2 linked regions of the Bdellovibrio bacteriovorus str. Tiberius genome follow. The main gene of each other region encodes a partner of the protein of the gene in region 2 in a complex. Links are inferred from orthologs where the notes say so. Each region holds a gene or a part of one and is shown on either strand. Other genes may lie near its edges.

What was found.
Region 1: the proteins of rpsG (region 2) and tig are in contact, whole or in part, in a crystal structure (PDB 3GTY), measured with the Thermotoga maritima proteins. The link is inferred for Bdellovibrio bacteriovorus str. Tiberius from one-to-one orthologs. Residues at the interface, in WP_004081843.1 of Thermotoga maritima: Lys34, Lys52, Lys55, Glu59, Arg62, Gln63, Glu66, Asn67, Lys69, Val71, Arg95, Ala109, Lys110, Lys111, Gly112, Arg113, Pro114, Glu117, Glu121, Ile124, Ala125, Tyr127, Asn128, Asn129, Thr130, Gly131, Lys135, Asp139, Arg142, Met143; in WP_004081061.1 of Thermotoga maritima: Glu122, Val124, Val129, Leu130, Tyr133, Glu188, Gly259, Ile262, Tyr263, Glu266, Ser270, Glu273, Gln274, Glu277, Arg308, Gln311, Ile312, Ser315, Tyr316, Glu325, Arg329, Arg336, Leu363, Phe366, Trp367, Arg373, Leu377, Arg381, Leu384, Glu387.

The regions. Positions count from the first base shown.
Region 1 is NC_019567.1:3,853,525-3,856,644, reverse strand. Bases 306-3,104 are described here. They hold tig (trigger factor), read right to left. Parts: upstream 2,463-3,104; coding sequence 1,149-2,462; downstream 306-1,148. Other genes in these bases: BDT_RS18245 (ArsA family ATPase), read left to right, coding at 2,591-3,104; BDT_RS18255 (TonB family protein), read right to left, coding at 306-922. In the rest of the region: more of BDT_RS18255, read right to left, coding at 1-305; more of BDT_RS18245, read left to right, coding at 3,105-3,120. UniProt on the Bacillus subtilis protein: Involved in protein export. Acts as a chaperone by maintaining the newly synthesized protein in an open conformation. Functions as a peptidyl-prolyl cis-trans isomerase.
Region 2 is NC_019567.1:3,060,471-3,063,733, forward strand. The notes cover bases 322-3,263. They hold rpsG (30S ribosomal protein S7), read right to left. Parts: upstream 2,059-3,263; coding sequence 1,585-2,058; downstream 322-1,584. Other genes in these bases: fusA (elongation factor G), read right to left, coding at 322-1,575; rpsL (30S ribosomal protein S12), read right to left, coding at 2,069-2,443; rpoC (DNA-directed RNA polymerase subunit beta'), read right to left, coding at 2,626-3,263. In the rest of the region: more of fusA, read right to left, coding at 1-321.

The sequences.
Region 1 (3,120 bases), 790 kb from region 2 along the record:
CACGTTCAGCAGCTTCGCGAGCGGCCGCGGCCATCGCAGCAGCACGTTCGTTTGCTAAAGCCGAAGCAATCGCTTTGGAGTTTCTTTGGCGCAGATCTGCCTGCTGGGCCGCCAGTTGGTCGGCTTCAGCTTTGTTGTCTTCATCCAAAGCCGCCAGGGATTCATCCTGTTCGGAAGCAAGTGCTGCCGCCAGTGCATCCATCGACTTCTTCTCATTTTCAAGCGCAGCACCTTGAGCGCGGTCCACGTTTGCGAAGTCTTCATTGAAGTCTTCATTCATGCTGGAGGCCACGGCGTGTTTGGCCAGTTGGCCTTCATCCAGCTCTGGAGCTTCAATATCATCAATCGTCATTGGAACGGCTTTGAACGCTGTTTTCGGAGCCACACTGCGACCGCCCTTGGCTGCCGCCACGGAAGGTTTAGTCGCCGATTTAGTGGCCTTTACTGGAACCGCTTTCGGAGCTTTCGCCACATTCTTGGCTTTGGCTTCCGCTTTAGGTTTGGCGATAACCACATCACCAGGGCTGCCGGCGTCTTCCAGTTTTTCTACAACCGGAGTATCAGCCGCAACCGGAGTTCCGCCTTGAGTCGGAGGCACTTTTGCTCCGCGCGGAGTGATCAAGCGCTGAGGAACGTCTTCGATTTCAATCGTGATGGTTTCAGTTTTTACCTGTTCAACCAAGGGCACCGTGACCATCATCGCCAGCAGCAGTGCGGCGGCGTGGACGGTGGCAGAGATCGTCAGGAAGCGGGAGGTTTTGCTTTGTTCCGGCTCGCGGTGGGCCATCAGGAAAGCATCAAAATCAATGGCCGTGTTATCGGCATTGGACTTCTTTGCTGGTGCAAAGTCAGCACTAGGCAGCTTGTAGTCGAACAGACTCAGCTGATCTTTTGACTTGTCATTATCGAGGTTAAAACCCATAGGCACTCCTGTAGCTATCCAAGAGTGCATTATCAATTCCCGGGCCATCCCTGTTATGGCTGGATTGCAGCTCGGGGGTGGTGGGTCTGTACTTATTTCAGGGATGTTAGGGCGATTGTCAGTCTTTATAGGGCCGCTGTTGCGACATTCTGGATATAAAAAAGCCCGCCAAGCATCGCCTGACGGGCTTTGGAAGTTTTAAACTTCAGAACGGAAATTCAGCAGACTAGTTGTTTTCTTCTTTCAAAGAACCAGCTGGAACTTCTTTAACTTTCACGGACTTGTTCAGGAAAGCGATTACTTTCTCTTCAGTCAGCATGTAAGTCAGGCGGGAAGCCTGCTCTGGACGACCATAGAATTCCTTGATGCGGGATTCTTCGATACCAGTTTGTTGAGCGTACTCAGCAAATTTAGCATCCAGGTCTTCTTTTTTGCAGAACAAGTCATGTTTCTTGGCAATAGCATCAACCAGGAAAGAAGACTGAATCATTTCAGCAGCCGTCTTTTCGAAGTCGCCATCCCATTTTTCAACGTAAGAAGCGAAGTCATCCGGACCCATGCCTTGTTCAGACATGCGTTTTTTGAAGTCTTCAACCAAAGATGCTTTTTGTTCTTTCATCAAGGATTGTGGAACTTCAACTGGATTTTCTTTCACCAAAGCTTTCAAAAGACGGTTTTTGAAGGCGTCTTCGATGCGTTTGGTTTCAGTTTGCTCAAGATCTTCCTGGATGGATTTTTTCAAAGTCTCAAGGTCAGTTGGACCGCCCAGAGTCGCCAGGAATTCGTTAGTCAGTTCAGGCAAAACTTTTGCTTTGATCTGGTTCAAAGTCACTTTGAACTCCACTGGTTTACCAGCAAGCTCTGCAGAGTGGTATGGATCCGGGAATTTCAAAGACAAAGTTTTAGTTTCGCCTTTTTTCATTCCTACGATGCCGTCTTCGAAACCTTCGATGAATTGTTTCGCGCCCAGTTCAAGATGGTGATCTGTGCCGGAACCGTTTTCAAGAGGCTGACCGCCCATGAAACCTTCGAAGTTGATAACAGCGATATCGCTCATGGTTACAGCGCGGTCTTCAGCAACAACTTCGAAAGTTGCGCGGGAAGCGCGGATGTTTTCAAGAACCTGATCGATTTTCTTTGCATCGAATTCAGCTTTTTCTTTTTCAACTTCCAGGCCTTCGTATTTTTTCAAAGCGATCTCTGGACGAACATCGAATGCTGCAGAGAAAGAGAAGTCTTTGTTCTCTGTTGGATCTGCGAATTCGAATTCTGGGTAGCTGATAGGTTCAAGCTTGTGCTCGTTCAGTGCTTCAGCGTAGTGCTTCTGGATCAGATCCTGAACCACGTCTTGTTTTACACGGTCGCCGTAAAGGCTTTTTACAGTCGCCAAAGGAGCTTTACCTTTGCGGAAGCCTTTGATGGTCACTTCTTTTTGGATGCCATTGAAGATTTTTTGGAAAGCTGTTTGAACTGCCGCAGCCGGAACTTCGATGTTCAACTTTCTGGAAAGGTTGGAAACCTTTTCTACATTTGATTTCATGTCTATTTCTCCTAGATTACGCCAACGCGTTATAAACTGGTGGATACTAAAAGACGGACCGACTTTAGGCAACTGTAATGCCATGCGTAATGCCTATAAATCAGAGGTCAGCCACACTCTTAGAACCTATGAAGCAAGAGATTCACTTTGTGACCGGAAAAGGGGGCGTGGGGAAGTCGGTTTTAGCCGCAGCCCTGGCGCTTAAAAAGAGCCAAGAGGGTAAAAAGACCCTTCTGGTCGAACTTGGAGATCAGAGTTTCTTTAAGGATTTCTTTAATTTACCCCAAGTTGGATTTCAGCCAGTTTCAATCAGACCCAATCTTTCCTTAGCCTTGTGGACCGGCGAAGCCTGTTTGCAGGAATACGCCCGTCATTTCATCAAGGTGGAAAGCCTGGCGAAGCTGTTCTTCGAAAATGCAGTGATGAAGGCCTTCATTAATGTGGCTCCTGCCTTGCCGGAACTGGCGATCCTGGGAAAAGTCACCAGCGGTCCCCGCAAACACGGCCCTGCGCTGCCGTTTGATTGTATTGTGGTGGATGCGTTTGCCACGGGTCACTTTATTGCTTTGCTGGAAGCTCCAAAAGGCATGGCCGAGGCCGTGCAGTTTGGTCCCATGGGTGAACAAAGCCGCAGTATCGATGCGCATATTCGCAATCC
Region 2 (3,263 bases):
CGCCTGAGAAATAGGCTCGATGGAAAGGGAGACTTTGGCAAAGTGAGTTTCACCGGCAATCTCACGCTCGTAAACGTGCTCTGCCTTGGCTGCAGCCGTGATGGTTTCACGATAGGAAACCTGCGGCTTACCCACATTGGCCTGGATCTTATGCTCACGAAGCAGGCGATCCACAAGAATTTCCAAATGCAATTCACCCATACCAGAAAGCAGGATTTGCCCTGTTTCAGGATCCGTGCGCAGACGGCAGGATGGATCTTCTTTTTCAAGTTTAGCCAGGCCGGCCAGCATTTTTTCCTGGTCCGCAGAGGACTTCGCCTCTACCGCCACGGAAATAACCGGCTCTGGGAATGTGATCGCCTCAAGAACCACAGCATGAGAGCTTTCACACAGAGTGTCCCCAGTACCTGTGAACTTAAGACCGATAACCGCACCGATATCACCAGCCTTCAGGCTGTTGATTTCTTCACGGGAATTCGCATGCATTTTCACCAGCTTCTGGATGCGCTCTTTTTTCTGAGTGCGCGGATTCAAAAGCTGCTCCCCGACCTTCACTTCACCGGAATAAACACGGATATAAGTCAAAGTGCCGGCAAACGGATCGTTGGCGATTTTGAAAGCCAAAGCAGCCGCGTGAGCATCGAATTCAGTTTTACAGATGATTTCTTTATCAGGACGCTCAGGATCGTGGCCCACGATTGCAGGCACTTCCAGAGGCGACGGAAGGTAGTCAATGACCCCATCCAACAAAGGCTGAACACCTTTGTTTTTGAAAGCGGCTCCACAGAATACCGGGAAGGCTTTCAATTCAAGAGTCCCTTTGCGCAAAGCACGTTTAAGCTCTGGCACAGTGACTTCTTCTCCATTGAGATATTTCTCAAGAAGTTCGTCTTCAAATTCAACGATCTTCTCAATGACCTCAGTACGGAAGCGGTTTACTTCCTCTTGCATGTCATTGGGAACATCGGTGATTTCGAAATGGTCACCCATTCCGGACTGATCCCACATGTAAGCGCGGTTTTCCAATAGATCAACAACACCACGGAAAGTGTCTTCCATGCCGATTGGAACCTGCACAGGGATTGGGTTCGCGTTCAGCTTTTCTTTGATCGTCCCAAAGGACATCACAAAGTCAGCACCAACACGGTCCATTTTATTAACGAAGCAAATGCGGGGAACTTTATATTTGTCGGCTTGCTTCCAAACGGTTTCGGACTGAGGTTCAACCCCATTCACACCGTCGAAAACAGCGATCGCGCCATCCAATACACGCAAAGAACGCTCAACTTCAATAGTGAAGTCAACGTGGCCCGGAGTATCGATGATGTTGATTCTGTGATCTTTCCAGAACGCCATGGTCGCAGCAGAGGTGATAGTGATACCGCGCTCTTGCTCTTGAACCATCCAGTCCATGGTGGCATCACCATCATGGACCTCGCCGATTTTATGACTTTTACCTGTATAGTAAAGAATGCGTTCGGTGGTGGTCGTCTTACCGGCATCGATGTGAGCCATGATGCCGATATTACGAGTGTACTTGAGATCAGCTACAACTTTAGGATCTTTAGCTGACATCTGAACAGATTACCAATTGTAGTGAGAGAATGCCTTGTTGGATTCAGCCATTCTGTGAACGTCGTCTTTCTTCTTAATAGCATTTCCTCTATTATTGTACGCGTCCAAGAATTCGCCAGCCAAACGTTTCGCCATGTCTTTCTCACCGCGCTCGCGAGAGTACTCAACCAACCAACGCATAGCCAAAGCCAAACGACGGGATGGACGAACATCTACTGGAACTTGGTAAGTAGCACCACCTACACGGCGGGAGCGAACTTCGATAGAAGGCTTAACGTTCTCAAGAGCTTTTTTGAAAACTGCCAAAGGCTCTTCACCTTGAACTTTGCCTTCAAGCTCTTTCAAAGCACCGTAGAACAACTTTTGAGAAGTTGCTTTTCTACCTTGAATCATCATTTTATTGACGAACTTAGCAATTACTAGATCCTTGAAAACCGGATCTGGAATGATTTCTCTTTTAAAGGTCTTTTTACGACGTGACATCTCTCAATCCTTATTTCTTAGGTCTCTTAGTACCGTATTTAGAACGGGCGCGCAGACGACCGTTTACACCTTGAAGGTCCAATACCCCACGCACGATGTGGTAACGAACACCCGGCAAATCCTTCACACGACCACCGCGGATTAGTACAACGGAGTGCTCTTGAAGGTTATGGCCGATACCAGGGATGTAAGAGATAACTTCGAAGCCATTGGACAGACGAACTTTTGCTACTTTACGAAGAGCGGAGTTCGGCTTCTTTGGAGTCGTAGTATAAACACGAGTACAAACACCGCGACGCTGAGGACAAGAGTCCAAAGCTGGTGATTTTGTTTGGTTTTTTTGAACAGTACGCTCACTTTTGATGAGCTGATTAATTGTTGGCACTTTATATACCCCTTAAAAACAATTATGCGGTTCTGGACGCTGGAACTTACATTTCGGTGACGCCCAGGTCAAGACTTTGTTGTTAAAATTACATTTATCCATGAAAAGCGGCGTGAGGTCCCCAATCCATGAGCTTTTTACCCTACGCCGGCCTGTGAAGCCGGCGATCAGGTGGACTTACTTTAGCCTTGAGGCTGTACAGAAGACGTCATACCCGGCAATGCAACAAAGCCGATATCGTCATCTTCATGCACAGACACTTTCCAGCGTTTGTAAGATGTCAAACCAGTTCCCGCAGGAATCAGACGACCCATGATGATATTCTCTTTCAGGCCACGCAAATGGTCTGTACGAGAATTGATCGCTGCTTCCGTAAGAACTTTTGTAGTTTCCTGGAAGGACGCTGCTGAAATCCAGCTGTCGGTGCTCAAAGAAACTTTCGTAATACCAAGAAGAAGCGGGCTGCAAGTAGCAGGCTGGCCACCCTCTTTGTTAATACGATCGTTTTCTTCCATGTAAGCGTATCTTTCAACTTGCTCACCAGCCAGGAAGCGGCTGTCGCCGGCATCACGGATTTCTACTTTACGTAGCATCTGACGAACAATGACTTCGATATGCTTGTCATTGATACCAACCCCTTGAAGTCTGTAAACTTCTTGGATTTCATCTACAAGGTATGCAGACAAGGCTTTAGCACCCAGAACCGCCAGAATGTCATGAGGATTTGTTGGACCATCCATCAAAGCCTCACCGGCTCTTACGTACTCACCTTCTCTTACAGCAACGTGCTTACCTTTAGGGATGAGGTATTCTTTTTGCT